4 regions of the Streptomyces sp. NPDC091292 genome follow, and region 4 is predicted to be linked to each of the others. Evidence: riboswitches for the same ligand, from Rfam matches in the RefSeq annotation. Region 4 holds a riboswitch; each other region holds the start of a gene.

Region 1 (7,437 bases), on a different contig from region 4:
AAGGAGGAGGAGGCCGACCCGACACCGGGCCGTCCCCCTCCTCCCTCACCTCCGGTTCAGGACGCCGGCTGCTCCACCTTCGTGCCGGGCTTGCCGTCCACCGCCGCCGCGAGCTGCGGTACCAGACGGTCGAGGACGTACGGGATGCTCAGCACGGTCGACAGCGACACCGCGTTGCCGTAGTCGCTGGACTCCTTGACGAAGACCTCGCGCCCCTGCTTCACCACGTTCAGATCGGCGTAGACCTTGTCGCTGTGCAGCTTGGTGACCGCCTTCGTGGTGTCGGGCACTATCCACACGTCGACGTCCTGGTCGAGCAGGTCGAAGCGTTCCTTGCTGATGTTGGCGCCGAACTTGTCCCCGATCACCTTGTCGAGGTCCTTCGGCAGGGCGAACCCGAGATTGGACAGCAGCCGGGAGCGCGGGTCCTGGCTGCCGAAGACGAACGTGCCGTCGTACGGGGTCGCGATCAGACCCGAGGCGCCTGCGAAGGCCGGGTTGGCCTCCTTGGCCTCGGTGAACTTCTCCTCGACGTCCGACACCAGCTTCTTCGCGTCGGTCTCCTTGCCGAGCGCCTTGCCGATCTCCTCCGTCTGCTGCTGCCACGGCACGCCGTAGTCGTTGAACTCCTTCGGCTGCGCCACGACCGGCGCGAACTTCGACAGGTTGTCGTACTGGGACTTGGTCAGCCCCGAGTAGACGGCGAGGATCAGATCGGGCTTGAGCGAGGCGATCTTCTCGACCTGCGGCCCGGTACCGGTGTCCTTGAGCACGGTCGGCGTGTCCGCGCCGCCCGCCTTGTCCTCGGCCCACGGGCCGATCGCGCCCTTGTAGCCGCCCAGCCACTCCGTCGTCCCCACGGGCACCTTGCCCAGGGCGAGGACCGCGTCCTGGTCGGTGAGGCCGACGGTGACGATCCGCTTGGGCTCGGACTTCACCGTCGTGGAGCCGTACTTGTGGTCGAGCGTCACGGGAAAGGCGCCCTCGGCGGCGGACGAGCCGGAGCCACCGGACGAGGAAGCTCCGGAGTCGGAATCGGGGTCGGAGGAGCCGCAGCCGACCGCCGCCGCGGAGAGCAGCGATACGGAGGCGAGCAGGCCGGTCAGCCGGGAGGCTCGGGTGGCGCGGGGCATCGGGTGATCCTTCTGTTCGTGGCGTCGGGCGGAGGGTGGGTCGAGAGGGTGTTTCAGGGGGGTGGGTGTCCGGCAAGGGCCCGGGGGAGAGAGGGGATCAGTGGGGTTCGTCGGGGGAGCGGCTGCCGGACCAGGTGTGCCACAGGGACGCGTACGCGCCGTCGGCGGCGAGGAGTTCGGCGTGCGTGCCGGTCTCCACGATCCGGCCGTCGCTCAGTACGACCACCCGGTCGGCCGCGGCGGCCTGGCTGAGCCGGTGCGCCACGACCAGCGCCGTACGGCCCCGCAGCGCGCGCTCGGCGGCCTCGTCCAGGAGGCGTGCGCCCGAACTGCCCGCCTCTGCGGTGGCCTCGTCCAGCACGGCGACCGGCGGGTCGGCCAACAGGAGCCGGGCGAGGGCGACTTGCTGGGCGCGGTCCGCGGTGAGCCGGTGTCCGCCGTCGCCGACGACCGTGTCCAGGCCCTCCGGCAGGGCATCGGCCCAGCCGAGAGCGCCCACGGTGTCCAGCGCCTCGCGCAGCTCCTCGACGCTCGCGTCCGGGCGGGCGAGCCGCAGGTCTTCGGCGAGCGGTCCGGCGAAGACGTGCACCTCCTGGGTGACGAGCCCCACCAGCCGGCCCGACTCGTCCGGCGCGGTGCCGCCGATGTCGACGGTGCCCGTCACCGGGTGGTGCAGCCCGGCGACCAGCTTGGCCAGGGTCGTCTTGCCCGCACCGCTCGTACCGACCAGCGCGACCCGCTCCTTGGGCCGCACCTCCAGGTCGATGTCGTGCAGGACCGGACGGCCCGGCACATACGCGTGCGAGACCCCGGTCAGCGTCACGGACAGGGCGGCGCCCCCAGGGGCCGTACGGTCGTCCTCGCGCCCGGAGGCCGCGGGCGCCGGCTCGTCCACCACCCCGACGAGGCGCGCCAGTGCGGCCGTCGCCGACTGGGCGTCGTCCAGCAGCACCAGCGCGGTGTTGACCGGTCCGAAGAGGCTGTGGAAGTAGAGGGCGGCGGCCGTCGCCGTACCGACCGAGGCGGAGCCGGACCGCACCAGCAGGAAACCGGTGACCAGGACGGCGGTCAGCCCCGCGAACTCGGCGATGTGCAGCCGGCTGTAGAAGCGCAGCACCAGCCGCACCCCGCTCATCGTCAGCTCCACCGCCGCCCGCGACCGCTCGGTGACCCGCCGGGTGTGGCCGTCCTGGAGCCGGTACGCGCGTACGGTCCGCGCCCCGCCGATGCTGTCCAGCAACTGCTGCTGCTGGGCCCCGGTCGCGATCCGCTCCTTCGCGTACAGCGGGACGGCGTGGCGCACGTACCAGCGGGCGGTGTGCGCCTGTACGGGCACGGCGACCAGCGCGGCCAGCAGGAACCGCCAGTCGAGGAGGGCGAGGGCGCCCAGGGTGAGCACGATCGACAGCCCGGAGCGGGCCAGCTCGGGCAGGGCGCCGCGCACTGCTTCGGCGACCCGCGACACGTCCCGGGTGACCCGGGCGTTGAGATCGCCGGAGCCCGCGCTCTCCAGCCGCTCAAGCGGCAGCGACAGGGCGCGCTCCACGAAGAGTTCCCGCAGCCGGGCGAGCGCGGTCTCGCCGAGCCGGGACACCAGGAACATGCCCAGCGCGGTCGTGGCGCCCTGCACCACCGCGACCCCGGCCAGCGCGACCACGGGCAGCGTGAGCGCCCCGGCCGGGCGCTTCTCGGTGACCACGTCGACGATGTGGCCGAGCAGGGGTTGGGTGCACAGCCCGACGGCGGTGGCCAGCGCCACCATGCCGAACCCGGCGACGGCCAACCCCCGGTGCGGACGCAGCAGTTCGCGGACGGCGGCCCGGGTGCGGGCGGGCGTGGCCGTGGGCAGCAGGGTGCGGTCGGGAGCCGCTGGTCCGGTCTGTGTCGTCATGCGAGCACCGCCGTCCGGTAGGCCGCGTCGGCCCGCACCAGCTCCGCGTGCGTGCCCTCGGCCCCGACCCGGCCCGCGTCGAGGAGCACCACCCGGTCGACCACGGCGAGCAGTGCCGGGCTGTTGGTCACCACGACCGTGGTGCGCCCCCGCCGGACCTCGCGGAGCCCTTCCGCGATACGGGCCTCGGTCACCGCGTCCACTGCCGTCGTCGGGTCGTGCACGACCAGGACGGCCGGATCGGCGCGCAACGCCCTTGCCAGCAGGGCCCGTTGACGCTGCCCGCCGGACAGGGACCGGCCGCCCTCGCCGACCTCGGTGGCGGTGCCGTCGGGCAGGGAGCGTGCGACCTCGTCGGCGCGTGCGGCGGCCATGGCCCGCGCGGTCCGTGGATCCGGGCCGCCCCGCTCCGTTCCGTGCTCCGGGTCGACGTTCGCGGCCAGGGAGCCCTCGAACAGCGCCGCGTCGTGGGCGGCGACCAGCACCGCCGCCCGCAGCTCCGCCGGATCGAGCCGGGTCAGCGGCACCCCGTCCAGTTCGACCGAGCCCGCCTCCGGGTCCGCCTCACGGCCCAGACAGCGCAGCAGCGCGTCGGCGCAGGCCGGATCGGTCACGGCGACCCCGGTGAGCAGCCCGGCCGGTACGTCCAGGTCGACGCCGTCCAGTCCGCCGAGCCGCACCCCGCGCAGCCGCAGCCCGCCGCGCACCGGTTCCGGCACCGGCTCGGACCCGCCCACGACGGCGGGCGCGGCGGCGAGCACCTCCGCGACCCGGGCGGCAGACGCGCGGCCCTGGGCCAGCTCGGCGTTCACCCAGGCGAACATCTCCAACGGCCCGAGCAGGAACAGCGCGAGCCCCACCGCGGACACCAACTGGCCCAGCGTGAGCGAGCCGTCGAGGGCCAGACGGCCACCCACCAGGGCGACCAGTGCGATGAACCCGCCGGTCAGGGCCAGCACCAGACCCGTCTGCCACGACTCCGCGCGCGCCGCGCGCAAGGTGGCCGCGAGCGAGACACGGCTGGTACGCCGGTACCGCTCGACGGCGGCCTGCCGGGCACCCAGACCCTTCAGCACCCGCAACCCCGCCACCAGGTCGGCGGCGACCCCGGACGCGTGGGCGGCCCGGTCCTGCTCGGCCTCGCTGCGCTGCTCCAGCGGCTTGCTCAGCAGATGCCCGAGCCAGAGCAGCAGCGGGGTGCCGAGCAGCACGATCAGGCCGAGCGGTACGGAGATCAGCAGCAGCGCCACGGCGCTCGCGGTGACACCGGCGACGGCCCAGACACCGTTCAGCAGCGCCATGTTGACCGCGCCGACCCGTTTGGCGTCCTCGGTGGCCACGTTCGCCAGCTCGCCCGGCAGCCGTCCCTCCTCGGCGCCGCCGCGCGCGTCGAGCACCCGGTGCACCAGGGCCAGGCGGAGGGTGTGCGCCGCTTCCTCGGCGCCGCGCTCACCGGCCCGCGCACCCAGCCGGAAGCTCCACGACAGACCCACGTACAGCACGGCCAGGACGGCCAGCCAGAGCACGAGACGCCCGGTGTCCTGCCCGGCCACGGCCTGGTCGATGACGACACCGATCAGCACCGGCACCAGGGCTTCCCCCAGTTGGTGCCCGCACCCGAGCGCCGCACCGAGTCCGAGGTGCCGTGCCTGTCCCCTGATCGAACGGGTCAGGACAGCCCGCCTCGACCATTCCCCTGGTCCCACCCCGCCACCCTCCGGAAGCCGGTCAACTTAGGGTAGGCTACTCTAAGTAAATGCGGGGGCGTCAATGGTCCGGCCGAGTGGCCCGGCTGAAGGGCCTCACGGCGAGTGGGTCGACTCGACCCGGAACAGCCGTGGTTGGACGTCGGTCGCGAGGGCGGAAGCCTCGTCCATGTGTACACGGGCCTCGGGGTCGGCGAGCATCGCGCGAAAGTGCTCCACGGACTCCCACTGGGCGTAGTTGACGACTCGCTCGCCGTCCAGGGAGGCATGGAAGCTGGCACGGACGAAGCCCGGCTGATGCTTCATCGTCTCTTCGGTGGCGCGAGCGAGCAGGGCGATCAGTTCGCCCTGACGGTCGGGGGAGACGGTGAACACGTTGATGAGCGTGGCCACCGGGCGGCTGGGATCGATCGTCACGGTAACAGTCATGCGCGTATCTCTCCCCTTACGGCGGTGGGGGCGCGGGTGCGGTACGGGATTCCGCCGAGACGTGTGGCCCGGCATTCCGCCGAACGGCCGCGCCCACCGAACGGCCCTTTCCGCGGGTGGTGCCCGGTCACGCCCGGTCTTGGCCATGTACGCGCCAGGCGGTACCGTCGACGCGATATCGACGACGGCAGGACGGAAGCCGGTGAGAATCCGGAACGGTCGCGCCACTGTGTGCCACCCCTTGTGCGAGTCGTACGCGCTGTATGAGTTGGACGCGTCGTACGAGGGAGGGCGAGTCAGACCCGTAGCCGTCGTCCAGTGCACCACCGAGATGGGACGCGAACTCCCAGAGGAGGCCCCGCCATGGCGCAGCATGTCGCCCCGCCGGCCGTCACCACCCCCGCTCTGCCCGCCAAGCTGCCGATCGGCGCGATCGTCCCGTGGGCGGTGTTCTTCGGGATCCTGATGCTGGTCCTGCTGTACTTCGTCGGCGCCGAGCAGGGTGCCACCGCCGTGGTCTCCGGTGAGGACGTCCACGAGTGGGTGCACGACGCCCGCCACCTCCTCGGCTTCCCCTGCCACTGACGCAAGGGACACCGGGACCCACATGAACTCCGCAACGGTAAGAAATCTCCTCGTACGCGGCATGCTCGCCGGTCTCGCCGCCGGTGTGCTCGCCCTGGTCGTCGCCTACTTCCTCGGGGAACCGATGGTCGACAGGGCGATCGGCTTCGAGGAGGCCCACGCCTCCGGGCACGAGCACGAGGTCGAACTCGTCTCGCGCTCCCTCCAGTCCACCGCCGGTCTGGCCACCGGCGTCCTGATCTACGGGATCGCCTTCGGCGGTATCGCCGCCCTCGCCTACTGCTTCGCGCTCGGCCGCGTCGGCCGCTTCGGCGCCCGCGCCACCGCCCTGCTCCTGTCCGGGTGCGCGCTCCTTGCCGTGTACGTCGTGCCGTTCCTGAAGTATCCGGCCAACCCGCCCGCCGTCGGCAACGGCGACACCATCGGCAAACGCACCACCCTGTACCTCCTGATGATGCTCCTCGGCATCCTCCTCGCGGTCGCCGCGACCCTCCTGGGCAAACGCCTCGCACCGAGGCTGGGCACCTGGTACGCCACGGTCGCCGCCCTGGCCGCCTTCGCGGTCGCGATCGGACTCGCGTACGCGTTCCTGCCCGTCGTCAACGAGGTGCCCGCGGACTTCCCGGCCACCGTGCTGTGGCGGTTCCGGGTGTCCGCGCTGGCCATGCAGATCACCCTGTGGGGCGGATTCGGCCTGGTCTTCGGAGAGTTGGCCGAGCGGCTGCTCCACCCGAGGCCTGCGAGGGTCACCCCGGGCGAGCCGGCCACCGCACCCAACTGACAACTGACCTCTCCCGATACCCGGCAGGGGAAGCCGGGCAGGGGAACCCGGGGAGGGAGCCCGAAGCCCCCTCCCCGGTCGGCCGGGGCCGGGATCAGTTCGCGGGGAGTTCCCCGCGGACCGTGCGGGCGGCGGTGACCAGGTTCTCCAGGGAGGCGCGGGTCTCGGGCCAGCCGCGGGTCTTCAGGCCGCAGTCGGGGTTGACCCACAGCCGTTCGGCGGGAATGGCCTTCAGCCCGATACGGAGCAGTTCGGCGGCCTCCTGCGCGCTCGGCACCCGCGGGGAGTGGATGTCGTACACGCCGGGGCCCGCCTCCCGCGGATAGCCGTGGGCGGCGAGTTCGCGCGCGACCTGCATGTGAGAGCGGGCGGCCTCCAGGCTGATGACGTCGGCGTCGAGGTCGTCGATGGCCTGGACGATGTCCCCGAACTCGGCGTAGCACATGTGCGTATGGATCTGCGTGGCCGGACGCACCCCGCTCGTGCTGAGCCGGAACGCCTCGGTGGCCCACGCCAGATAGGCCGGGCGGTCGGCGGTGCGCAGGGGAAGCGTCTCGCGCAGCGCGGGTTCGTCGACCTGGATCACCGAACTCCCCGCCGCCTCCAAGTCGTTCACCTCGTCGCGCAGCGCGAGGGCGACCTGCCGTGCGGTGTCGCCGAGCGGCTGGTCGTCGCGGACGAAGGACCAGGCGAGCATCGTGACCGGGCCGGTGAGCATGCCCTTGACCGGGCGGTCGGTCAGGGACTGGGCATACGTCGTCCAGCGCACCGTCATCGGCTCGGGCCGCGAGATGTCGCCCGCGAGGATCGGCGGGCGGACATAGCGGGTGCCGTAGGACTGCACCCAGCCGTGCTGCGTGGCCAGGTACCCCGTCAACTGCTCGGCGAAGTACTGCACCATGTCGTTGCGTT
Region 2 (7,437 bases), on a different contig from region 4:
GCCTCGCCGTGCACTAGGACGTCCAGACCGGTCTTCTCCTGGAAGGAGATCACCTCCTGGATCTCCGCCCTGATGCGCTCCTCGTAGCCCGCGGCGCCGATGCGCCCGGCCCGCAGATCGGCGCGCGCGGCGCGCAGGTCGGCGGTCTGTGGGAAGGAACCGATGCTGGTGGTCGGCAGCAGCGGCAGCCCCAGGTGGGCCCGTTGCGCCGCGGCCCGCTCCCCGTACGGCTCGGACCGGCGGGCGTCGGCCTGCGTGACGGCGGCTGCGCGGGCCCGTACGGCCGGGTCGTGCGTGATCGGCGAGCCCGCGCGGGACGCCAGGTCGGCGCGGTTCGCGGCGAGTTCGGCGGCGATCGTGTCGGTGCCCTGGGCCAGGCCCTTGGCGAGGGAGACGACCTCGGCCGACTTCTGGCGGGCGAAGGCGAGCCAGCGCAGGATCTGCGGCTCGATGTCCCGCTCCGGCGCGGAGTCGAGCGGCACGTGCAGCAGGGAGCAGGAGGCCGACACATCGACCCGGTCGGCGAGGCCGAGGAGGGTGCCGAGCGTGGCCAGGGACTTCTCCAGGTCGTTCACCCAGATGTTGCGGCCGTCGACCACCCCCGCCACCAGCCGCTTGCCGGGCAGCCCGCCCACGGCGGCCAGGGCGTCCAGATTGGCGGCGGCGGACCCGGTGAAGTCCAGGGCGAGACCGTCCACCGGAGCCTTGGCGAGGACCGGGAGCGCGTCGCCGAGCCGGTCGAAGTAGGAGGCGACAAGGAGCTTCGGGCGGTCGGTGAGGGCGCCGAGGTCGCGGTAGGCGCGGGCGGCGGCGTTCAGTTCGGCCGGGGTGCGGTCCTGGACGAGGGCGGGCTCGTCGAACTGGACCCAGGCGGCGCCGGCGGCGCGCAGGTCGGCGACGACCTCCGCGTACACGGGAAGCAGCCGGTCGAGGAGGGTCAGCGGGTCGAAGTCCGCCGCCACACCCGGGGCGGGCTTCGCGAGCAGGAGGTAGGTGACGGGGCCGACGAGCACCGGGCGGGGGTCGAGCCCGAGCGCGAGGGCTTCCTTCAGCTCCGCGACCTGCTTGGTCGAGTCGGCGGTGAACACCGTGCCGGGGCCCAACTCGGGCACCAGATAGTGGTAGTTCGTGTCGAACCACTTCGTCATCTCCAGCGGCGCCACGTCCTGGGTGCCCCGCGCCATGGCGAAGTAGCCGTCCAGGGCGTCCGCGTCGACGGCGGCACGGTGCCGGGCGGGGATCGCACCGACCATGACGGTGGTGTCGAGCACATGGTCGTAGTACGAGAAGTCACCGGTCGGCACCTCGTGGACGCCGGTCCCGGCCAGCTCCTGCCAATTGGCGCGGCGCAGTCCGGCGACCGTGGCGCGCAGGGCGTCGGCGGTGACCCGGCCCTTCCAGTAGCCCTCGATCGCCTTCTTCAACTCCCGGCCCTGGCCTTGGCGGGGGTAGCCGTACACGGTGGCCCGTGCTGCCGCGGCTGCGGTCCTGCTGGTCACGGAGATCTCCTTCGCGAGATGAATCCCTGAGATCCCGGCGACGGGACGCGAGCGCGAAGGGGTGACGGACCGGACGGAGAAACGACCTCACGCGGCACAGCGCGGTCGTCCGTCCGATATGTACGCCGACCCGCCCACGAGGTCACCGGGATGTCCGCGCACGATCGGGTCGTACGCGGGCGGCTGGCAGGTCTTCGGACTCGCGGGCGCGTCCAGCCGTACGGACTCCGTACGGGACACCTACTGGCCGTCGCTTCCCAGACCCTGTTCACCGGGCCCAGTGCGTATGACGGCGGTCGTTCCCACTCACCGCTGCGGGGCAGTCCCGGATTCCCACCGGGTTCCCTCTTGCGACGCCTCCCGCCTGGCGGACGGGGCGAACCAACTGCACCGACCAGCCTACGGCGTCCCACACGGCAGCACAGGGACAGGTCCATCATCCGGATGGTGAGCTGGAACACCCGGGACCGGGGCGGGCGCGCGGGGCTCAGCTGTCCGGCAGGCCCGCCGCCGCGATCCGCAGGGCGCGCCGCATGACCTGCTGCATGCCGGCCACGACCCTTTCCGTCGACTCCTCCGCCCGCGGGGCCTGCCAGGCCCAGTCCTCCACGGCGACCCGCAGCGCCGCATTGATCACCGCGGCCTGGACGCGCGGTTCCATGGCGGCGGGGTCGTGCCCGCCGCGCTCGGCGAGCGCCCGGGTGAAGAGCGCCTCGGCGTCGTGGTGCGCCTGGAGCCAGACCGCGCGCAGGGCCGGCTCGTCGCGGGTGAGACGGACGATCTCCCGCATCCCGGCCAGCTTCCCGGCGTCGGTGTCGAACCAGTCGTCCGAGGGCTCGGCCGGGATCAGCGGCGCACCCGGCTGCCAGGCGCGCAGCCGGGCCGCCATCGCCTCCATGCCGACGGTCAGCAGCGGCCGTACGCACTCCTCCTTGCTGGCGAAGTACCGCCACAGGGTGCGTACCGACATGCCGACCGCCTGTGCGATCTCCTCCGCCGACGTGGCGGCGACGCCCTGGGTGCCGAACAGCCGTACCGCCTCGTTCGCCACCTCAAGGCGGGTCTGCTGCCGGCGCCGCTCGCTCAGCGGTGGACGCCCTGTCCGGGCGGCCGTCGACTCACTGGCCGGCACGGGCGTCCCCTTTCTCTTCTCCCACGCGGGGCCCCTTCCGGGTCCGTTCCGCAAGGGCGACTCTAGCATTTTCGGCACGGTGCGACTTATGGTCACGGAGTGACAGGAAGTCGAGACAAGGAGCGCGACACCATGAGTGACGACACATCAGCGGCAACCACCACCACGTCCGACCGTGCCCACGGCCGCAGCGTCCTGGTCACCGGGGCCGGTTCCGGCGCGGGCATCGGGCGGGCGGCGGCCCTGCTCTTCGCCGCGCAGGGCGACCGGGTGGTGGTGGCGGACATCGACGAGGCGGGCGCGGACAGGACGGTCGCCGAGATCGAGGCGGCCGGCGGCACCGCCCTGGCCGTGGCCGGCGACCTCAGCGACCAGTCGGTGGTGGACCGGTTGGTCGCCTCCGCGGTGGACGCCTTCGGCGGGATCGACGTCCTGGTCAACAACGCGGCGGTCATGGACCGGATGTCGGCGCTGGGGGAGACCGACGACACGGAGTGGGAGCGGGTCGTCCGGATCAATCTGACGGCGCCCTTCCTCCTCACCCGCGCCGCCCTCCCGCATCTCCTGGCCCGGGGGAACGGCGTGATCGTGAACACCGCGTCCGCCGCCTCGCTGCGCGGCGGCGCGGCCGGTGCCGCCTACACCGCCTCCAAGCACGGGGTGGCCGGGCTGACCAAGTCGCTCGCCGTGATGTACCGGGACAAGGGGCTGCGCGCCAACGCGATAGCCCCGGGCGGCACCGCCACCGGCATCCAGGTCGACCCCGTCCCCGGGGCCACGGGTCCGGGCGTACTCGCCGCCTACATGGCGAACGTCGGCCGTGTCGCGGAGGCCGAGGAACAGGCGGCCGTCATCGTCTTCCTGGCGTCGGCGGCGGCGAGCAACATCAACGGCGCGATCCTGCCGGTGGACAACGGCTGGTCGGCGGTCTGACGCACGCCGTCAACTCACCTGGAACAGAAGGCGGTTGCCGTACGGGGCCCAGCCACTGGGGAACTCAGCCGTTGAGGAACTCCGCGCACCGGTACGGGCCCTGCGCGGCGCCCTCGGTCGGGCGGATGGTGACCTCGACGTCGTCCGCCCTGGCCGTCGGGTCGAGTACGGACTGGGCGCGGGCCAGACTGCACACCAGTTGGCCCGTGGCCTGGCCGCGGCCCGGCATCGGGTCCGGGCCCTCGAAGCGCACCGTGACGCGCGTCCCGGTTCCCGTCACCGAGTAGCCGCCGAGAGACACGAGCGAGGTGAGGCCGTCGCGCTGCTCGGCGGGCGGCGGCTCCTGGGCGAGCAGCTTCACCACCTCGTTGAGGTCCCTGATGTCCTCGTCGAGGAGGGGTACCCCGCGCAGCCCGCTGTCCGAGGCGTAGTACAGCCGCATCCCGCGCGTCACGCCCGACGCGGGCTCGCCCGCTCCCACCACCCCGGTCGGCTGGACACCGCAGCCCACCAGACCGAGCCCCAGCGCGGCGACCACCACCCCCTGCCCGAGCCCGACCCGTACCCTCACTCCGCGTCCTCCCCGTCGTGCCGCAGGGGCAGCCGCAGCGTGAACACCGCGCCGCGCCCTTCCTGTCCGTCCGCCACCTCGATCGTGCCGCCGTGCAGCCGCGCGTTCTCCAGCGCGATCGCCGTGCCCAGGCCGCTGCCCTGACCACTGTCGTCGGCCGTGCCCCGCGTGCGGGCCGCGTCCGCCTTGTAGAACCGGTCGAAGACCCGCTCCCGGGCCCCCGGCGGCAGCCCCGGACCGTGATCCGCGATCTCCAGCGTCACCCACTCCCCGTCCACCGCGAGGACCGTCCCGAGGGTCACGGTCACCGGCGGGGCGCCGTGCCGCAGCGCGTTGCCCACCAGATTCGCCACGATCACATCGACGCGCCGCCGGTCCACCACCGCCCGTACGCCCTCGGGAAGGTGCGCCTCCACCCGGTCCGTCCAGCCGCGCAGCGCGAGGGATGCCCGTACCGTGTCGGCGAGGTCGGTCCCGGCCGCGTTCAGCCGTACCGCACCCGCGTCGAAGCGGGAGATCTCCATCAGATCCTCGACCAGCCGCGACAGCCGCGCCGTCTCCGCGCCGACGGTACGGGCGGCCCGCGCCGCGTCCGGCGGCAGCTGATCGGCGTCCTCCTCCAGGACGGTCGCCACCATCGTCATCGCCGTGAGCGGCGTCCGCAGTTCGTGCGACACGTCCGCGACGAAGCGGCGCGCCTTCGCCTCCTGCTCGCGCAGCTCCGCGTCCGAGGCCTGGAGCGCGTCGGCGGTCTCGTTGAACGTCCTTGCCAGCCGGGCGAGTTCGTCGTGACCGGTGACGGCGACCCGGCTGCCGAGGTCGCCCGCCGCCAGCTCCCGGGTCGCCCGGCCCAGCTTCCGTACCGGCCGCAGGACCGTGCCCGCGGCCAGCAGCGCCAGGACGGCGGCCAGCAGCACCACCGGCAGGATGCCCGCGCGTACGGAGTCCAGGAGGGCGGCGGTGTCGTCGCGTTCGGCCCGCAGATCGGTGATCGCGAAGACCTCAAGGCCGGAGAGGCCGCGGTCCCCGTCGGCGTACGTCACGGGCATGCCGACCGTGAGATAGGGCTCGCCCCGCCACATCACCCTTTGGAACCGGGCCCCGCCCCCGCCGCGCACGGCGGCCCGCAGCTCGGGGGTGATCCGGCTCCCCGTGTCGGCGAGCGAGTCGGAGACCCCGACGAGATCGTGGTGGCGGGCGACGACGATACGGGCACCGATACCGTCCGAGACCTTCACGGCGAACCGGGTCAGCGATCGCTGGTCGGGCGGCAGGTCGACGTCTCCGGCGACCGAGGTGACCCGTTCACGGAGGTCGTCCACGGCGGCGTTCTGGGCGCGCTGGAGGACGGCGGTACGGGCATCGCGGTAGGCGAGGGCGGTCGCGGTCACCGCGCTGACGAGGGCGACGAGGACGAAGGTGGTGACGAGCCGGGTGCGCAGCCCGCCGACGAGCCACCGGGAGCGGTTCACAGCGGTCCGAAGCGGTAGCCGAAGCCGCGCACCGTCTGGACATACCGGGGCTTCGCCGGTATGTCCTCCAGCTTGGCCCGCAGTCGTCCCACGGCCGCGTCCACCAGCCGGGAGTCGCTGAGGAACGTGTGGTCCCAGACGGATTCCAGGAGCTGTTCGCGGCTGAAGACGCGGCCGGGCGACGCCGACAGCTCAAGGAGCAGCCGCAGCTCGGTGGGCGGCAGCGCGATCGGGACGCCGTGCTTGGTGACGGTCAGCCCGGCGCGGTCGATCACCAGCCCGGCGAAGTCGGCGTCCGGGCCCCGGCGCGCCGCGGGTTCCGCGCGGCGCAGCGCGGCTCGGATGCGGGCCTCCAGGACGGGCGCGGTGACCGGTTTCACCACATAGTCGTCGGCGCCCGCCTCCAGCCCCTTCACGATGTCCTCGTCGTCGCCGCGCGCGGTCAGCATGATGACCGGCAGGACGGTGGTCCTGGCGCGGATGCGGCGGCACACCTCGAAGCCGTCCATGCCGGGCAGCATCAGGTCCAGGACGGCCAGTTCGATCCTCCCGCCGCCCGGACCGGCCAGCACGGCGAGCGCTTCCTCGCCGGTGGCCGCGGTGGCGACGCCGTACCCGTGCCGGCGCAGCACCAGCTCCATCCCGTCCCGTACGGACGCGTCGTCCTCGATCAGAAGTACATGCGGCATGCCGTCGATTATGGGCACCACGATCGCCGCCCGGTGCCCCGGGAGGGGGCGGAAGCACAGGTCGGGGGCATTGTTACGTTCCCATCATGTGGCCATGCACAGGCCATCACGTGGCGCGGTGAGGGTTGCGGTCATGATCCCGAAGACCATCTCCCGCTCCACCTCCCGCTCCACCTCCCGACTGCTTCTGACCGCGCTCGCCGTGGCCCCCGTCCTCGCCCTCGCGGCGGCCTGCGGCGGCGTTGACGACACCGCCGGCGGTGGGCAGAAGAACGACACGGTCGCCGACGTACCCGAAGCGCCGGACGCGTCGGACGCGCCGGACACGGGCGGTGCGAAGGACAGCGGCAAACCGAGCGCCCCCGCCGAGGCCAAGAGCGAGTTCTACGACGCCCAGATGACCTACGTCGCGTGCATGCGCGCCAAGGGCGGCTTCAAGGACTTCCCCGACCCGAAGCTCAGCGGCCATCTCGACTGGACGAAGATCAACGAGATCGGCTCCCAGCCGGGCCGCAACGAAGGCATCAAGGGCGGCAGGAACGGCGCCTGCGTCAAGGAGTTGCGGGCCGTAGGCGCTGCCGAGCCCAAGGTGGACCAGCAGAAGGCGTACGAGTCGATGCTCGCGCACGCCCAGTGCATGCGGGACAACGGCATCTCCCGCTTCACCAATCCGACCATGAGCGCGGGCAACGCCCAGCCCGGCGGGCAGCCGGACCCGCTGTCCCGGGCCTACGACGAGGAGTCCCCGAAGTACAAGCAGGCCCGCAAGGCGTGCGAGTCGAAGCTGCTCGACGGTCTGGACGGCATGCAGTGAGCCGCCGCACCACCTTTCTCGGCCTCGCCGTCGTGACCGCCGGCGCCGCCGTCACCGGGGGATTCGTCCTCCTCGGGAACGGCGGCGACGCGGGCGCCTCCGGGAAGGGCGGCGATCTGCCGCCCGCCACCGCGAAGATCGTCCGCACCGACCTCGTGCAGTCCAAGACCGTCGACGGCAAGCTCGACTTCGCGCAGCGCCGCGCCGTCCCATCGGCCGTCGAGGGCACCGTCACGGTGGCCGCGTCCGAGGGGACGACGCTGACCATGGGGCAGGCGCTGTACGAGCTGAACGACAAACCCGTCACGCTGCTCTACGGGCCGGTCC
Region 3 (7,437 bases), on a different contig from region 4:
TGTCATCACCGAGGCGATGCGGATACGGCCCGGCGTATGGATTCTGACGCGGCGCGCGATGGCCGATACCGAACTGGGTGGGTATCGCATTCCGGCCGGGGCGGACATCGTCTACAGCCCCTATGCGATGCAGCGGGATCCACGTGCATTCGCACGGCATCTGGACTTCGATCCGGACCGCTGGCTGCCCGAACGGGCAGGTGACGTGGGGCAGTCGGCGATGATGCCGTTCAGCGTCGGCAACCGCAAGTGCCCCGGTGACCACTTCAGCCTCGCGGAGATGGCGATCATCCTGGCGACCGTGGTCCGGCGCTGGCGGCTGCGGGTGCTTCCGGAATCCGACGCGGCTCCCCGCATAGGCATCACCCTTCAGCCAAAGAGGCTGAGGCTCCGCGCCGAACCCCAGGTGACAGGGCCTGTCTGATCCCGTCCCCGATTCCGCCGGACCCCCGCGCGCGGTACGTGAGCCGGCGGGGGTCCGGCGGAATGCGGGACGGGATCAGTGGGCGGTCGCGGCGGCGGTCCCGGCGGTCGGGCCCCGGAAGGTGCGCCGGTAGGTGTGCGGGGTGGTGTCCAGCACTCTGAGGAAGTGGTGACGCAGCGTAGCCGCGTTGCCGAACCCGGCGCGACCGGCGATCGCGTCCACCGTCTCGTCGGTCCCCTCCAGCAACTCCTGGGCCAGCAGCACCCGTTGACGCAGGAGCCAGCGGTACGGGGTCGTCCCGGTCTCCTGCTGGAAGCGGCGCGCGAAGGTCCGGGGCGCCATGTGCGCCCGCTCCGCCAGGTCCTCCACCGTGATCGCCCGGTCGAGGTGGCGCCCCATCCAGGCCAGGACCTCGCCGACGGTGTCGCACGGTCCCTCCGGCACCGGGCGCTCGATGTACTGGGCCTGCCCGCCGTCCCGGTGCGGCGGCACCACCATCCGCCGGGCGAGCGCGTTGGCCACCTCGGACCCGTGCTCCTGCCGGATGATGTGCAGGCACGAGTCGATCCCGGCGGCCGACCCCGCCGATGTGATGACGGTGCCCTCGTCCACGTACAGCACATCGCGCTCCACCCGGGCGCGCGGATGCCGTACGGCGAGTTCGTCCGCGTGCCGCCAGTGCACGGCGCAGCGCCGGCCGTCGAGGAGTCCGGCCGCGCCGAGCACGAAGACGCCGGAGCACACCGACATCACCCGCGCGCCCCGCTCGGTCGCCCGCCGCAGCGCGTCGAGCAGCTCCGGCGGATACGTACGGGCGGTGTCCGTGCCCGCCGGGGTGACCGCGATCAGGTCGGCCGTCTCCAGCCGTTCGAGACCGTGCGGCACGGTCAGGCTGAACCCGGCGTGGGTCGACAGGACCGGGCCCTCGGCCGACGCCACCGCGAAGTCGTACACCGGCAGCCCCTGGTCGCTGCGGTCGAGCCCGAACACCTCGCACACCACACCGAGCTCGAAGGGATGCACCCCGTCGAGCAGTACCGCGACCACGTTCTTCAGCATGCCGGACAGTGTGCCGCACGCATGGCAGTAATTCGAGGGTCTACGGCAATTCTGCCACTGCCGGTGGGGTCGGGGGCGCGGCACAGTGGAGCCATGAACGCACTCCTGGACTACCTGACCGTCGCCGCCGTCTTCGTCCTCATGCTCGCACCGTCCGCGTACGGCCACCTGCACGAACGCCGAATAGACCGCCAGCTCAGAATCGCGGAGCGGTCCGGCACCGAAGCACCGGACCGCTCCCTCCACCTGGCCGCCTGAACGCTCCGCTGGTGGACCGGTGGGGAAGGTGCGGGCCGTGGGTGGCTGGTCGCGCAGTTCCCCGCGCCCCTTGAGGGGCGTCTCCTCGAACGGTGCTTGGAACTCGTCGTCGAACGACACCGAACCCACCACCGGAAGGTGCGGGTCGTGGGTGGCTCGTCGCGCCCACGCGGCGGAGCCGCACGTGTCACAGCCCCGCGCCCCTTAAGGGGCGTCTCCTCGAACGGTGCTTAGAACTCGTCGTCGAACGAAACCGAGCCCTCCACCGCCACCTGGTACGCCGAAGGGCGGCGTTCGAAGAAGTTCGTCAGTTCCTGGACTCCCTGGAGTTCCATGAACGAGAACGGGTTCTGGGAGCCGTACACCGGGGCGAAGCCGAGTCGCTGGAGGCGCTGGTCCGCGACGCACTCCAGGTACTGCCGCATCGACTCCGTGTTCATGCCCGGCAGGCCCTCGCCGCACAGGTCGCGGCCGAACTGCAACTCGGCCTCGACCGCCTCCTTGAGCATCGCCGTGACCTGCTCCTGGAGCCGGTCGTCGAACAGCTCCGGCTCCTCCTTGCGTACGGTGTCGACCACCTCGAACGCGAACGACATGTGCATCGTCTCGTCACGGAACACCCAGTTGGTGCCCGTCGCCAGACCGTGCAGCAGCCCGCGCGAGCGGAACCAGTAGACGTAGGCGAAGGCCCCGTAGAAGAACAGGCCCTCGATGCAGGCCGCGAAGCAGATCAGGTTGAGCAGGAACCGGCGCCGGTCCGCCTGCGACTCCAACTGGTCCAGCTTCTCGACCGAGTCCATCCACTTGAAGCAGAACTCGGCCTTCTCACGGATCGACGGGATGTTCTCGACCGCCGCGAAGGCCGCCGTCCGGTCCTCCGGGTCGGGCAGATAGGTGTCCAGGAGCGTCAGATAGAACTGGACGTGCACGGCCTCCTCGAACAGCTGACGGCTCAAGTACAGCCGCGCCTCGGGGGAGTTGATGTGCTTGTACAGCGTGAGCACCAGGTTGTTCGCCACGATCGAGTCGCCCGTCGCGAAGAACGCGACGAGGCGGCCGATCATGTGCTGCTCGCCCGGCGACAGCTTCGCGAGGTCGGCGACGTCCGAGTGGAGGTCGACCTCCTCGACGGTCCACGTGTTCTTGATCGCGTCCCGGTAGCGCTCGTAGAAGTCCGGGTACCGCATGGGCCTGAGCGTCAGTTCGAACCCCGGGTCCAGCAGGTTCTTCTCGGTGGTCATCACTGGCATGCCTCGCAGGACTCGGGGTTCTCCAGGGAGCAGGCGACGGCGTCCGCGTCGGGCGCCTGCTGCACGGGGACGGGGGCGGTGGCCTGGGCGGCGCGGGCGATCCGGGTCGCCGGGCGCGAGCGCAGGTAGTACGTCGTCTTCAGGCCCCGCTGCCAGGCATACGCGTACATCGAGCTGAGCTTCCCGATGGTCGGCGTCTCCAGGAACAGGTTCAGGGACTGCGACTGGTCGAGGAACGGCGTGCGGTCCGCCGCCATGTCGATGAGGCCGCGCTGCGGGATCTCCCACGCCGTGCGGTACAGCTCCCGGACCTCGGCGGGGATCCACGCGAAGCCCTGCACCGAGCCGCTGGCGTCGCGCAGCGCCTCACGGGTGCGCGCGTCCCACACCCCGAGCCGCTTCAGGTCCTCCACCAGATAGGCGTTGACCTGGAGGAACTCCCCGCTCAGCGTCTCGCGCTTGAAGAGGTTGGAGACCTGCGGCTCGATGCACTCGTACACCCCGGCGATCGACGCGATGGTCGCGGTCGGCGCGATGGCGAGCAGGAGCGAGTTGCGCATACCGGTCGTGGCGATACGTTCCCGCAGGGCCGCCCAGCGCTCGGGCCAGGTCAGCTCGGCGCCGTAGTGGTCGGGGTGCAGCACGCCGCGCGCGGTCCGGGTCTTCTCCCAGGCGGGGAGGGGGCCGCTGCGCTCGGCGAGGTCCGTCGACGCCTCGTACGCGGCGAGCATGATCCGCTCGGCGATCCGCGTGGACAGGGCGCGTGCCGCGGCCGAGTCGAAGGGCAGCCGCAGCCGGAAGAAGACGTCCTGAAGGCCCATCGCGCCGAGACCCACCGGGCGCCACTTGGCGTTGGAGCGGCCGGCCTGCTCGGTCGGGTAGTAGTTGATGTCCACGACCCGGTCGAGGAAGGTCACGGCGGTCCGTACGGCGTCGTCCAGGCGCTCCCAGTCGATGCCGTCGCCGGTGCCGGGCGTGACGAACGCGGCCAGGTTGACCGAGCCGAGGTTGCAGACGGCCGTCTCGCCGTCGTCGGTGACCTCCAGGATCTCCGTGCACAGGTTCGAGGAGTGCACGGTGTGGCCGGGTTCGGCGGTCTGGTTCGCGGTGCGGTTGGCGGCGTCCTTGAACGTCATCCAGCCGTTGCCGGTCTGCGCGAGGGTGCGCATCATGCGGCCGTACAGGTCCCGCGCGGGGATCGTCTTCCTCGCCAGGCCCGCGGCCTCGGCGGCCTTGTACGCGGTGTCGAACGCGTCGCCCCACAGGTCGACGAGGTCGGGTACGTCGGCCGGCGAGAACAGCGACCAGTCGGCGTCGGCGGCGACCCGGCGCATGAACTCGTCGGGGATCCAGTGCGCGAGGTTGAGGTTGTGGGTGCGCCGGGCGTCCTCGCCGGTGTTGTCCCGCAGCTCCAGGAACTCCTCGATGTCGGAGTGCCAGGTCTCCAGGTAGACCGCGGCGGCGCCCTTGCGCCGGCCGCCCTGGTTCACGGCGGCCACCGACGCGTCGAGGGTCTTCAGGAACGGGACGATGCCGTTCGAGTGGCCGTTGGTGCCGCGGATCAGCGAACCCCGGGCGCGCACCCGGGAGTAGGAGAGCCCGATACCGCCCGCGTGCTTCGACAGGCGGGCCACCTGGTGGTAGCGGTCGTAGATCGAGTCCAGCTCGTCCAGCGGGGAGTCCAGGAGGTAGCAGGACGACATCTGCGGGTGGCGGGTGCCGGAGTTGAAGAGCGTGGGGGACGAGGGCAGGTAGTCGAGGCGGCTCATCAGGCCGTACAGCGCGGCGACCTCGTCCACGGCGCGGGCGCTGTCGTCCTCCGCGAGGCCGGACGCGACGCGCAGCATGAAGTGCTGCGGGGTCTCCACGACCTTGCGGGTGATCGGGTGCCGCAGCAGATAGCGGCTGTGCAGGGTGCGCAGCCCGAAGTAGCCGAAGCGGTCGTCGGCCGCTTCGGTGTGCTGGTCGACCAGCGCGTCGAGACGCTTCGCGTGGAGGGTGACGAACGCCGCCGTGCGGTCCGCGATCAGGCCCTCGCGGTGACCGGTCGCGACCGAGTCCGAGAAGGAGCGCACGCCCTGCGAGGCGGCCTCCTCGGCGATGGCGATGGTGAGCAGCCGGGCCGCGAGCCGGGAGTAGACCGGGTCCTCGGAGATGAGACCGGCGGCCGACTCCGTCGCCAGCTCCCGCAGTTCGGCTCCGTCCGCGCGGGCGGAGCGCCCCCGCAGCGCACCGGCCGCGACGCGTCCCGGGTCGGCGCCGGGAAGGTCGGCCGTCAGGGCGGTCAGGGTCCGCAGCAGCGCGGCACCGGGACCGTCGTCCGCCCCGGTCGCGGTGGCCGGAACAGTCGCATTCGCCAAAACGGTCGCTGAGGCCGGATCGGCTGGCGCGATGGTCACGTGAAGCTCTCCCTCGCTCGGCTCTGGGCCTCGGAAGCGGGGGCGGGGCACGCGGGCGTACCCGCGTACGGCGGTGCGCCGCGTCCACCGACCCATTCCACGGGGCCCGGACGTCGTGTCGGTACCCGGACCGGTCGGACCGGGTACGCCGTCGGCAGGTCATCGGACTCACGGGCACGCGAATGCGGACCAGTACACCGTTGCGGGACAGTTCCGGACTTGCACCGGATTCCCCTGCGGCGACAACGAGCACGAGCATACATCTTGTGTCGGCCCGGGGAAGCACCCCCACATGTTGTGTCGGACGTCATGATTTTCGGGGTTCAGCAGCAGCGGAACCCCTGCCGGGGATCGGTCTCCTGGCGGTCGGTCCGCTCCTTTTCGAAGGCCCGCCGGGACGGTACGGGCGCGTCCGGATGCTGTTTCCGTACGTGCGCCACGTACCGCTCGTACGCCGACTCGTCCGTCAACTCGCGTACGTACCACCGCATCCAGCGCAGGACGCGCACCCCCCGCACCAGCATCACGGCACCCGCTCGGCGTCGGCTGCCAGTTCCAGCTTCTCCTGCGGGGTGGCGAACAGGCCGTCCGGGGCGACGAGTTTCGACTCGACGTACGGCGTCTCGCTCAGCGTGCTCGCCCCGGGGTTCCGGAGGTGCCGGACGCAGACCCGGGCCGAGTCGGCGATCACGATCACGATGAGCAGTGCGAGGACGGCCGTGAGGACGCCGTCCACGGTGGAGTTGAGGACCACCGTGTGCATGTCGTCCATGCTCTTGGCGGGCGGCAGGACCTTGCCCGCGTCGATGCCGTCCTGGTAGTTCGCGCGCTGCTGGAAGAAGCCCACGCGCGGGTCGCTGGAGAACACCTTCTGCCAGCTCGCGGTGAGCGTCACCGTCGCGTCCCAGATCAGCGGGACCCCGGTCACCCACGCCCACTTGAGCCGCCCGGACTTCACCAGGAGGGTCGTGCAGACGGCGAGCGCGACGGCCGCGAGGAGCTGGTTGGCGATGCCGAAGACCGGGAAGAGCTGGTTGATCCCGCCCAGCGGCTCGTGCACGCCGACCCACAGGAAGTAGCCCCACAGCGCCACGACGACCGCGCTGGTCAGGGCGAGCCCCGGCTTCCAGCTGATGTTGCGGAACGGCTTGTAGACGTTGCCGAGCATGTCCTGGAGCATGAAGCGGCCCACGCGGGTACCGGCGTCCAGGGCGGTCAGGATGAAGAGCGCCTCGAACATGATGGCGAAGTGGTACCAGAAGGCGCGCAGCCCGTCCCCGGTGACCTTCGAGAAGATCTCCGAGACGCCGACGGCGAGCGTCGGGGCGCCGCCGGTACGGGACAGCAGCGACTGCTCCTCGACGGCCTTGGCGGCGGCTGCCAGGTCCTCCGGCGAGATCGAGTAGCCGAATCCGGCCACCGCCTGGGACGCGGACTGCACGGAGTCGCCGATGACGCCCGCGGGCGCGTTCATCGCGAAGTACAGGCCCGGGTCGATGACGCTGGCCGCGATGAGCGCCATCACGGCCACCGAGGACTCCATCAGCATCGACCCGTATCCGATCATCCGGATCTGGGACTCCTTCTGGATCATCTTCGGTGTGGTGCCCGAGGAGATCAGCGCGTGGAAGCCCGACAGGGCGCCGCAGGCGATGGTGATGAAGACGAACGGGAACAGCGAGCCGGCGAAGACCGGGCCGTCACCGCGCGAGGCGAAGTCGGTGACCGCGTCCATCTTCAGCGTCGGCAGCGTGAAGACCACGCCGAGCGCGAGCAGCGCGATCGTGCCGATCTTCATGAAGGTGGAGAGGTAGTCGCGGGGCGCGAGCAGCATCCACACCGGCAGCACCGAGGCGACGAACCCGTACACGACCAGCCAGATCACCAGCGTCGACGGGGCCAGCGTGAACGCCTCGGCCCAGGACGACTCGGCGACCCAGCGGCCCGCGACGAGCGCGAGGAGCAGCAGCGCGATCCCGATCAGCGAGACCTCGCTGACCCGCCCGGGGCGCAGGACCCGCAGGTAGAAGCCCATCAGCAGGGCGAT
Region 4 (7,437 bases):
CCCGCTCGGCGCCGTAGCGCACGGCGTAGCGGATGGCGGCGTCCACGTCCCGCCACTCGGTCGCGCCGAGGTGCCCGAGGCCGTCGGGCAGCGGCGGGGCGCCCAGGTCGCCGCGGTAGGCCACGTCGAGTACGGGGAAGCGCTGGCCGTGGAGGAAGTCCATCAGCACCATCGGGTGCTCGCGGGTGGTGCCGAGCCCGTGCACGGTGATCACCCAGGTGTCGCGGGAGGCGGGCACGAACCAGGCGGGCAGCCCGCCGAGTTCACCGGGTACGTCGACGTCGGCGTGGTCGAGGCCGAGCGCGGCGGCCGGGTCGCCGATGTACACCTGGGGCGTGAGCCAGACCTTGGCGCCGGGTTCGAGGGTGCCGTGCGTGACGCGTTCGAGCCGGCGTACGACGGTGTCCGCGGTGTCCGCCGCCTCGGCGATCACCGGGCCCACGACGGCGTGCATGCCGTCGCCCGCGAGGCCGTAGCGGCCGGGGCGCAGCGAGGCGAGGGAGCGGGTGAGCGTGATCCGGCCGGGGCCGGTGGCGTGCACCGTGAGGCGGGGCTCGGTGGGGAGGGGGCGGCCCGGGGGCGCCTTGAGGGCCGCGTCGCTGGCGTAGCGCCCCACGGCGACGGCGGCGGCACCGAGCGCGGCCGTGCCCACCGCCGTGAGCGCCGCGGTGGCTGCGGTTGCTTTGGCTGGACCCACCTGACCAGTCTCCGGCCGGTTCGCCGCCCGTGCCACCTCAGCCCGTCGAGGGCAGGCCCTACCCCCGCTGCCCGTACCCCCTCAGCTTCTCCCCCACCTCCGCGAGCTGGAGTCCGGTCAGGAGGTGCGGGGTGCGGTGGGGGGCCGCTGTCGCCGTCAGCCAGACCTGGCACATCCATTCCAACTGGGCCGTGCGGTCGTACGCCTGGGGCAGGGAGTCGCCGTACGTGACGGTGCCGTGGTTCTGGAGGAGGCAGCCGGTGCGGTCGGTCAGGGCGGTGAGCATGTGCGCGGCCAGCTCGTCCGAGCCGTACAGCGCGTACGGGGCGACGCGGACCGGGCCGCCGAGCGCCGCCGCCATGTAGTGGATCAGGGGCAGTTCGGGCACCAGGGTCGAGACCGCGGTGGCGTGCACGGCGTGGGTGTGGACGACGGCCCGCGCGCGGGTGGTGCGGTAGATCGCGAGGTGCATCGGCAGTTCGCTGGTCGGGACGAGGTCGCCGAGCACCTGTACGCCGTCGAGGCCGACGCCGAGTACGTCGGCGGGGGTGAGCCGGTCGTAGGGCACGCCGCTGGGTGTGGTGAGGACGGTGTCGCCGACCCGGACCGACACATTGCCGGATGTGCCGACGACGAGGCCGTCGGTCACCGTTCTGCGGGCCGTCGCGACGAGGTCGTCCCAGGCCCGCGCCACCGCTTCGTCCGCCGTACGCGCCATGCGGGGAAAAGTACCGGGCCAGGGGGCCGAACGGGCGTATCTGCGGGGACACGCGCGTCCGTCGCGTCCGCTTCGGGCAGGCATGTACCTCTCTACTACCTCCGGGGGATTCATGGCGTGTGACCGCACTTCGACCCTTCGCCGTCTCCGCGTGCTCGCGGTGTCCTTGGCGACGCTCACCTTCGGGGGCACGGCCCTCGCGGGCGTACCGGTCTCGGCGGCGGACAAACCCAAGGGGCACGATGTCTCGTCGCACCAGAAGAACGTGAACTGGAAGTCGGCCCGTGACAAGGGCGCGCGATTCGTATACGTCAAGGCGACCGAGGCCACCAGTTATCGCAACCCGTACTTCTCGCAGCAGTACAACGGCGCGCGGGACGTGGGCATGGTGCGCGGCGCGTACCACTTCGCGCTCCCCGACCGGTCGTCCGGCTCGGCGCAGGCCGCGTACTTCGTGCGCAACGGCGGCGACTGGCGGGCGGACGGCTGGACGCTGCCGCCGGCGCTCGACATCGAGCACAACCCGTACAGCTCGAAGAAGTGCTTCGGCCTCAGCAAGTCCCGGATGGTCTCCTGGATCCGGTCCTTCAGCGACGAGGTCGACCGGCTCACCGGCCGACGGCCCGTCATCTACACGACGGCGAACTGGTGGAACGACTGCACGGGAGCCAGCCGCGCCTTCGCGGCGGACCACCCGCTGTGGGTGGCCCGCTACAGCTCGTCACCCGGCGCCCTGCCCGCGGGCTGGGGCTACTGGACCTTCTGGCAGTACGACAACGGGAGGGGCAGCCTGCCGGGTGACCAGAATCTCTTCAACGGGTCGATGGACCAGCTCAAGCAGTTCGCGCGGGGGTAGCGCGGCCCGGTGAAGCCCCTCGCGCGCAGGGCGTGAAGGGCTCGGAACCCGGCATCCGGGCGGTACGGAGGGTCGGGTTCCGGAAGCCGGGGCGGGCGCGGGTCGACGGGCGGGCGCGGACGGCATACCGTCACCCCGGACGGAGACACCGCAGCGCCCTATTCAGTTCATCTTCCGTTCACTCAGGTTGCCTACGTTCCAACCGCCACTGACGTCCAACAGAAGCCTGGGTAAATGGAAAACATCACGCTTCTCCTCGGGATCGTGATCATCACCGCTCTCGTGTTCGATTTCACGAACGGTTTCCACGACACGGCCAACGCGATGGCGACGACCATCTCGACCGGCGCTCTGAAGCCCAAGACGGCGGTGGCCATGTCCGCCGTGCTCAATCTCGTCGGTGCCTTCCTCTCCGTGGAGGTCGCCAAGACGATCTCCGGCGGGATCGTCAGTGAAGAGGGCATGCGGACCGAAGTGATCTTCGCGGCGCTCGTCGGCGCCATCCTCTGGAATCTGCTGACCTGGCTCGTGGGGCTGCCGTCCAGCTCCTCGCACGCCCTGTTCGGCGGTCTGATCGGCGCGGCCGTCATGTCGGCCGGCTGGTCGTCCGTGAACGGTTCGACGGTCGTCACCAAGGTGCTGCTGCCCGCCATCGCCGCGCCCCTGGTGGCCGGTCTCGCGGCGCTGCTCGCCACCCGGCTGACGTACCGCATCGGCCGCCGCGCCGACGAGCGGGCCACCGCCAAGGGCTACCGCGCCGGACAGATCGCGTCGGCCGGCCTCGTCTCGCTGGCGCACGGCACCAACGACGCGCAGAAGACGATGGGCATCATCACGCTGGCCCTGGTCACGGGCGGTGTCCTCGCCCCGGGCTCCAACCCGCCGGTCTGGGTCATCACGTCCGCCGGTGTCGCCATCGCGCTCGGCACCTACCTCGGCGGCTGGCGCATCATCCGCACCATGGGCAAGGGCCTCACCGACCTCGCGCCGCCGCAGGGCTTCGCCGCCCAGACCAGCGCCGCGACGGTCATCCTGGCCTCCTCGCACCTGGGCTTCTCGCTCTCGACCACCCAGTCCTGCTCCGGCGCCGTGATGGGCGCGGGGCTCGGCCGCAAGGGCGGTGTGGTCCGCTGGTCCACCGCCACCCGGATGTTCGTCGCCTGGGGCCTGACCCTGCCGGCCGCCGGACTGGTCGGCGCGGGCGCCGAGTTCCTGACCAAGCAGGGCACCTGGGGTGTCGTCGTCACCGGCGCGCTCCTGGTCATCGGCTCGGCCGTGATCTGGGGTCTGTCCCGCCGCCGGCCGGTCACCCATGACAACGTCAACGACGTCGACGGTGAGCCCGCGGGCGTGGTCACCACCGCCATCGCCGCCGTGACGCCGCCCCCGGCGGGCACCTTCACCGCTCCGGAGCCGGGCGACACCGAAGTGGCCGCCGACGCGACCGCCGCGGCAGGAACCGACAGCACCGGCAGCACTGGCAGCACCGACGGCACCGACGGCACCGACGGCACCTCGGGCGACGAGGACCTGAAGACGACCATCCCGGCCGGGAACGGCCCTTCCGCTGAGCCCGCGCCGCGGGCCGCCACGGTGTGAGGAACCATCAGCCATGAAGATCGACTGGGCAGCTCTCGGCTCCGTGTTCGGAGTCAGCCTCGTGGTGACGGTGGCCCTCGTGGGCCTGTTCACGCTCGGCATCGTCGGACTCTCGCAGCGGAGTCCGGCGCCCGCGGCGGGCGGTGAGGCCGCCGCGGCCGACGCCACCACACCGCAGGGGACGGCCGCGCGCGGGGGTGCCGGTAGCGGTGGCGCGATGGCGCTCGTGGGTGCCTACACGTGCTTCGCGCTGTGCGTGGCGGCCGTCGGCTACGGCATCTATCTGATCGTCGCCTGACCGTCGCCTGACAGGGTTCCGGGGGCCGCGCGGCTCCCGTCGGACGTACTCCGTGTGGGGTGCGGGACACATGTGATGTCCCGCACCCCACACGCGTGTGTGGGGCTTCGCACACTCTCCCTTCGCAGGTCAACTGTGAGTTGACGGGTGTTCTCGGGGCGTGGTGGACTGCCGGGGCCATCACGGCGGCAGGAGAGGAAACCGGTGCGAATCCGGTGCGGTCCCGCCACTGTTACCGGGGAGCACTCCCCCACCGGACGTCACGGCCCGCACGGGCTGGAAGACCGGGGGAGCCGCGGATCCGGGAGCCAGGAGACTCTCGCCGTCGTGTCCGTCGAACCAGGGCGCGGACCCTGAGTGAGGACATAGCGCGATGCCGGGCTGCCCGCCTCCCCTGCCCTTCGGCCCTCTCGGCCCTCTCGATCTCGTCGTACCCGCGGTAGTACACGTGGTAGTACCCGTGGTAGTACCCGTCCCCCGAGGCGTCTCGGCCGGCTGAACCCATGCGTGCCGAGCGAGTCTTCGCTTACGGCGCCGCCGCCGGCCTGCTCGGCGACCTGATCCTCGGCGATCCCCGCCGAGGTCATCCGGTCGCCGTGTTCGGCCGGGCCGCGGGCGCCGTCGAACAGGTCCTGTGGCGTGACCACCGCGCGTGGGGCGCCCTCCACACGGCGGTGTGCGCCGGTGGCGCGACGGGCGCCGCCGCGCTGGCGTCCCGCGCGGTACGGACGTCTCCTTCCGCTTCCGTCGCGCTGACCGCCGCCGCGACCTGGTCGGTGCTCGGCGGGACGACCCTGGGCCGGGAGGCGCGGGCGATCGGCGCGGCGCTGGCCGCCGGGGACATCGCGGGCGCGCGCGAGCGGCTGCCGCATCTGTGCGGCCGGGACCCGCAGTCCCTGGACGGTCCCGGGATCGCACGGGCCGTCGTGGAGTCCGTCGCCGAGAACACCTCCGACGCCGTGGTGGGCGCCCTGGTGTGGGGCGCCGTCGGCGGTGTGCCCGGCCTGGTCGGGTTCCGTGCCGTCAACACGCTGGACGCGATGGTGGGTCACAAGTCGCCCCGCCACCGGCGGTTCGGGTGGGCCTCGGCGCGCCTCGACGACGTGGTGGGCGCGCCGGGTGCCCGGCTGACGGCTGCTCTCGCGGTGCTCGCGGGAGGCGACCCGGGCGGCGCCACGCGCGCGTGGCGTGCCGACGCCGGACGGCACCCCAGCCCCAACGCCGGTCCCGTGGAGGCGTCCTTCGCGGGCGCCCTGGGCGTACGGCTCGGCGGAACCCTCTCCTACGGGGGCCGGGTCGAGCACCGGCCCGTGCTCAACACCCATGGACGCGCCGTCGAGGTCCGGGACATCGAGCGGGCGGTACGGCTGTCGCGGCGGGTCGGCGTGCTCGCGCTCGGCGTGTCCGTGGCCGGACGGCTGACGTGGGCGGGGGCCGTGAGACGCGGACAGGCCGGGCGACGTACGCGCGCGGGAGGACGGGGATGAGCGGAGGGACAGGGGTGAGCGGGACCACGAGCGCCGGAGGCGTACGCAGGGGCGGTGGCCTGTTGGTCGCCGGGACCACGTCCGACGCCGGGAAGAGTGTCGTGACCGCCGGGATCTGCCGGTGGCTGGTGCGGCAAGGGGTCAAGGTCGCGCCGTTCAAGGGGCAGAACATGTCCCTGAACTCGTTCGTCACGCGCGAGGGCGCCGAGATCGGCCGGGCCCAGGCGATGCAGGCCCAGGCCGCCCGCGTCGAACCGACCGCGCTGATGAACCCCGTACTCCTCAAACCGGGCGGCGACCGCAGCAGCCAGGTCGTGCTGCTCGGCAAGCCGGTGGGCGAGTTGAGCGCGCAGGGCTTCTTCGGCCGGCCGGGCGCGCCCGGACACCACGACGGACCCGGTACGGACGGGCTGCGCGGTGGCCGGCAAGAGGCCCTGCTCGACACGGTCGTGGACTGCCTGGAGCGGTTGCGGGGCAGCCATGACGCCGTGATCTGCGAGGGGGCGGGCAGTCCGGCCGAGATCAATCTGCGGCGCACGGACATCGTGAACATGGGCGTCGCGCGGGCCGCGCGGCTGCCGGTCCTGGTGGTCGGCGACATCGACCGCGGCGGCGTCTTCGCTTCCTTCTTCGGTACGACGGCCCTGCTGGCCCCCGGGGACCAGGAGCTGCTGGCCGGGTATCTGGTCAACAAGTTCCGCGGCGACGTGTCCCTCCTCGAACCGGGCCTGGAGATGCTCCGGGGGCTCACCGGCCGTGCCACGTACGGCGTGCTGCCCTACCGGCACGGCCTCGGCATCGACGAGGAGGACGGGCTGCGGGTCTCGCTGCGCGGCGCGGTCCGTGAGTCCGTGGTCGCTCCCCCGCTCGGCGACGACGTGCTGCGGGTCGCGGTGTGCGCGGTGCCGTTGATGTCCAACTTCACCGACGTCGACGCGCTGGCCGCCGAGCCGGGTGTCGTGGTGCGTTTCGTGGACCGGCCGGAAGAGTTCGCCGACGCGGATCTCGTGATCGTTCCTGGAACCCGGGGCACGGTACGGGCGTTGGAGTGGATGAGAGAACGGGGGCTTGCGGCGGCGCTGGGGAGAAGGGCCGCCGAGGGGCGTCCGGTGCTGGGGATCTGCGGGGGATTCCAGCTCCTGGGCGAGCACATCGAGGACGAGGTCGAGTCACGCGCGGGCGCCGTGGACGGCCTGGGACTGCTGCCGGTGCGGGTCCGGTTCGCCCGCGAGAAGACCCTCACCCGCCCGTCCGGTCATGCCCTGGGCGAGCGCGTGGAGGGATACGAGATTCATCACGGTGTCGCCGATGTGCGAGGCGGCGACACCTTCCTGACCGACGACCGGGGACGCCCCCTGGACGGCTGCCGCTCCGGCGCCGTGTGGGGCACCCACTGGCACGGCTCGCTGGAGTCCGACGGCTTCCGGCGCGCCTTCCTGCGCGAGGTCGCGGCCACCGCGGGCCGCCGCTTCGTGCCGTCGCCCGACACGTCGTTCGGAGCGCTGCGCGAGGAGCAGTTGGACCTGCTCGGCGATCTGATCGAGGAACACGCGGATACGGACGCGCTGCTGCGGCTCATCGAGTCGGGCGCTCCGTCGGGACTGCCCTTCATTCCACCGGGAGCGCCATGAGCACCGTGCTGTTGTTGTCCACCGCCGACACCGATCTGCTGGCGGCGCGTGCCTCCGGCGCGCCCTACCGGATCGGCAACCCGACCCGGGTCGACGTGGGGGCCGAGCTGCCGGCGCTGGTCGCGGGCGCCGACATCGCCGTGGTGCGGCT

What was found. Region 4 has a riboswitch for cobalamin ahead of ACIQNU_RS07850 (cobalamin biosynthesis protein). Riboswitches for the same ligand answer to the same signal wherever they lie in the genome.
Region 1: linked by a shared signal. The riboswitch ahead of ACIQNU_RS08540 (CbtB-domain containing protein) and the one ahead of ACIQNU_RS07850 (cobalamin biosynthesis protein) in region 4 are both predicted to bind cobalamin.
Region 2: linked by a shared signal. The riboswitch ahead of metE (5-methyltetrahydropteroyltriglutamate--homocysteine S-methyltransferase) and the one ahead of ACIQNU_RS07850 (cobalamin biosynthesis protein) in region 4 are both predicted to bind cobalamin.
Region 3: linked by a shared signal. The riboswitch ahead of ACIQNU_RS13465 (ribonucleoside-diphosphate reductase subunit alpha) and the one ahead of ACIQNU_RS07850 (cobalamin biosynthesis protein) in region 4 are both predicted to bind cobalamin.

What each region holds. Positions count from the first base shown of each region.
Region 1 covers NZ_JBIVUQ010000002.1:88,702-96,138, forward strand. The annotation lists gene ACIQNU_RS08520 (iron-siderophore ABC transporter substrate-binding protein) at 57-1,133, opposite strand; gene ACIQNU_RS08525 (ABC transporter ATP-binding protein) at 1,231-3,024, opposite strand; gene ACIQNU_RS08530 (ABC transporter ATP-binding protein) at 3,021-4,730, opposite strand; gene ACIQNU_RS08535 (antibiotic biosynthesis monooxygenase family protein) at 4,827-5,159, opposite strand; cobalamin riboswitch at 5,302-5,487, shown strand; gene ACIQNU_RS08540 (CbtB-domain containing protein) at 5,523-5,744, shown strand; gene ACIQNU_RS08545 (CbtA family protein) at 5,767-6,525, shown strand; gene metE (5-methyltetrahydropteroyltriglutamate--homocysteine S-methyltransferase) at 6,620-7,437, opposite strand, start outside.
Region 2 covers NZ_JBIVUQ010000002.1:96,141-103,577, forward strand. The annotation lists gene metE (5-methyltetrahydropteroyltriglutamate--homocysteine S-methyltransferase) at 1-1,499, opposite strand, end outside; cobalamin riboswitch at 1,667-1,900, opposite strand; gene ACIQNU_RS08555 (TetR/AcrR family transcriptional regulator) at 1,987-2,631, opposite strand; gene ACIQNU_RS08560 (SDR family NAD(P)-dependent oxidoreductase) at 2,764-3,564, shown strand; gene ACIQNU_RS08565 (hypothetical protein) at 3,629-4,135, opposite strand; gene ACIQNU_RS08570 (ATP-binding protein) at 4,132-5,607, opposite strand; gene ACIQNU_RS08575 (response regulator) at 5,604-6,296, opposite strand; gene ACIQNU_RS08580 (hypothetical protein) at 6,430-7,110, shown strand; gene ACIQNU_RS08585 (peptidoglycan-binding protein) at 7,107-7,437, shown strand, end outside.
Region 3 covers NZ_JBIVUQ010000003.1:474,441-481,877, forward strand. The annotation lists gene ACIQNU_RS13445 (cytochrome P450) at 1-424, shown strand, start outside; gene ACIQNU_RS13450 (helix-turn-helix domain-containing protein) at 500-1,483, opposite strand; gene ACIQNU_RS13455 (hypothetical protein) at 1,577-1,741, shown strand; gene ACIQNU_RS13460 (ribonucleotide-diphosphate reductase subunit beta) at 1,972-2,991, opposite strand; gene ACIQNU_RS13465 (ribonucleoside-diphosphate reductase subunit alpha) at 2,982-5,390, opposite strand; cobalamin riboswitch at 5,526-5,662, opposite strand; gene ACIQNU_RS13470 (YbdD/YjiX family protein) at 5,714-5,914, opposite strand; gene ACIQNU_RS13475 (carbon starvation CstA family protein) at 5,914-7,437, opposite strand, start outside.
Region 4 covers NZ_JBIVUQ010000001.1:1,629,299-1,636,735, reverse strand. The annotation lists gene ACIQNU_RS07875 (alpha/beta hydrolase family protein) at 1-697, opposite strand, end outside; gene ACIQNU_RS07870 (class II aldolase/adducin family protein) at 756-1,415, opposite strand; gene ACIQNU_RS07865 (lysozyme) at 1,528-2,271, shown strand; gene ACIQNU_RS07860 (anion permease) at 2,506-3,870, shown strand; gene ACIQNU_RS07855 (hypothetical protein) at 3,884-4,168, shown strand; cobalamin riboswitch at 4,362-4,487, shown strand; gene ACIQNU_RS07850 (cobalamin biosynthesis protein) at 4,672-5,655, shown strand; gene ACIQNU_RS07845 (cobyric acid synthase) at 5,670-7,286, shown strand; gene cobN (cobaltochelatase subunit CobN) at 7,283-7,437, shown strand, end outside.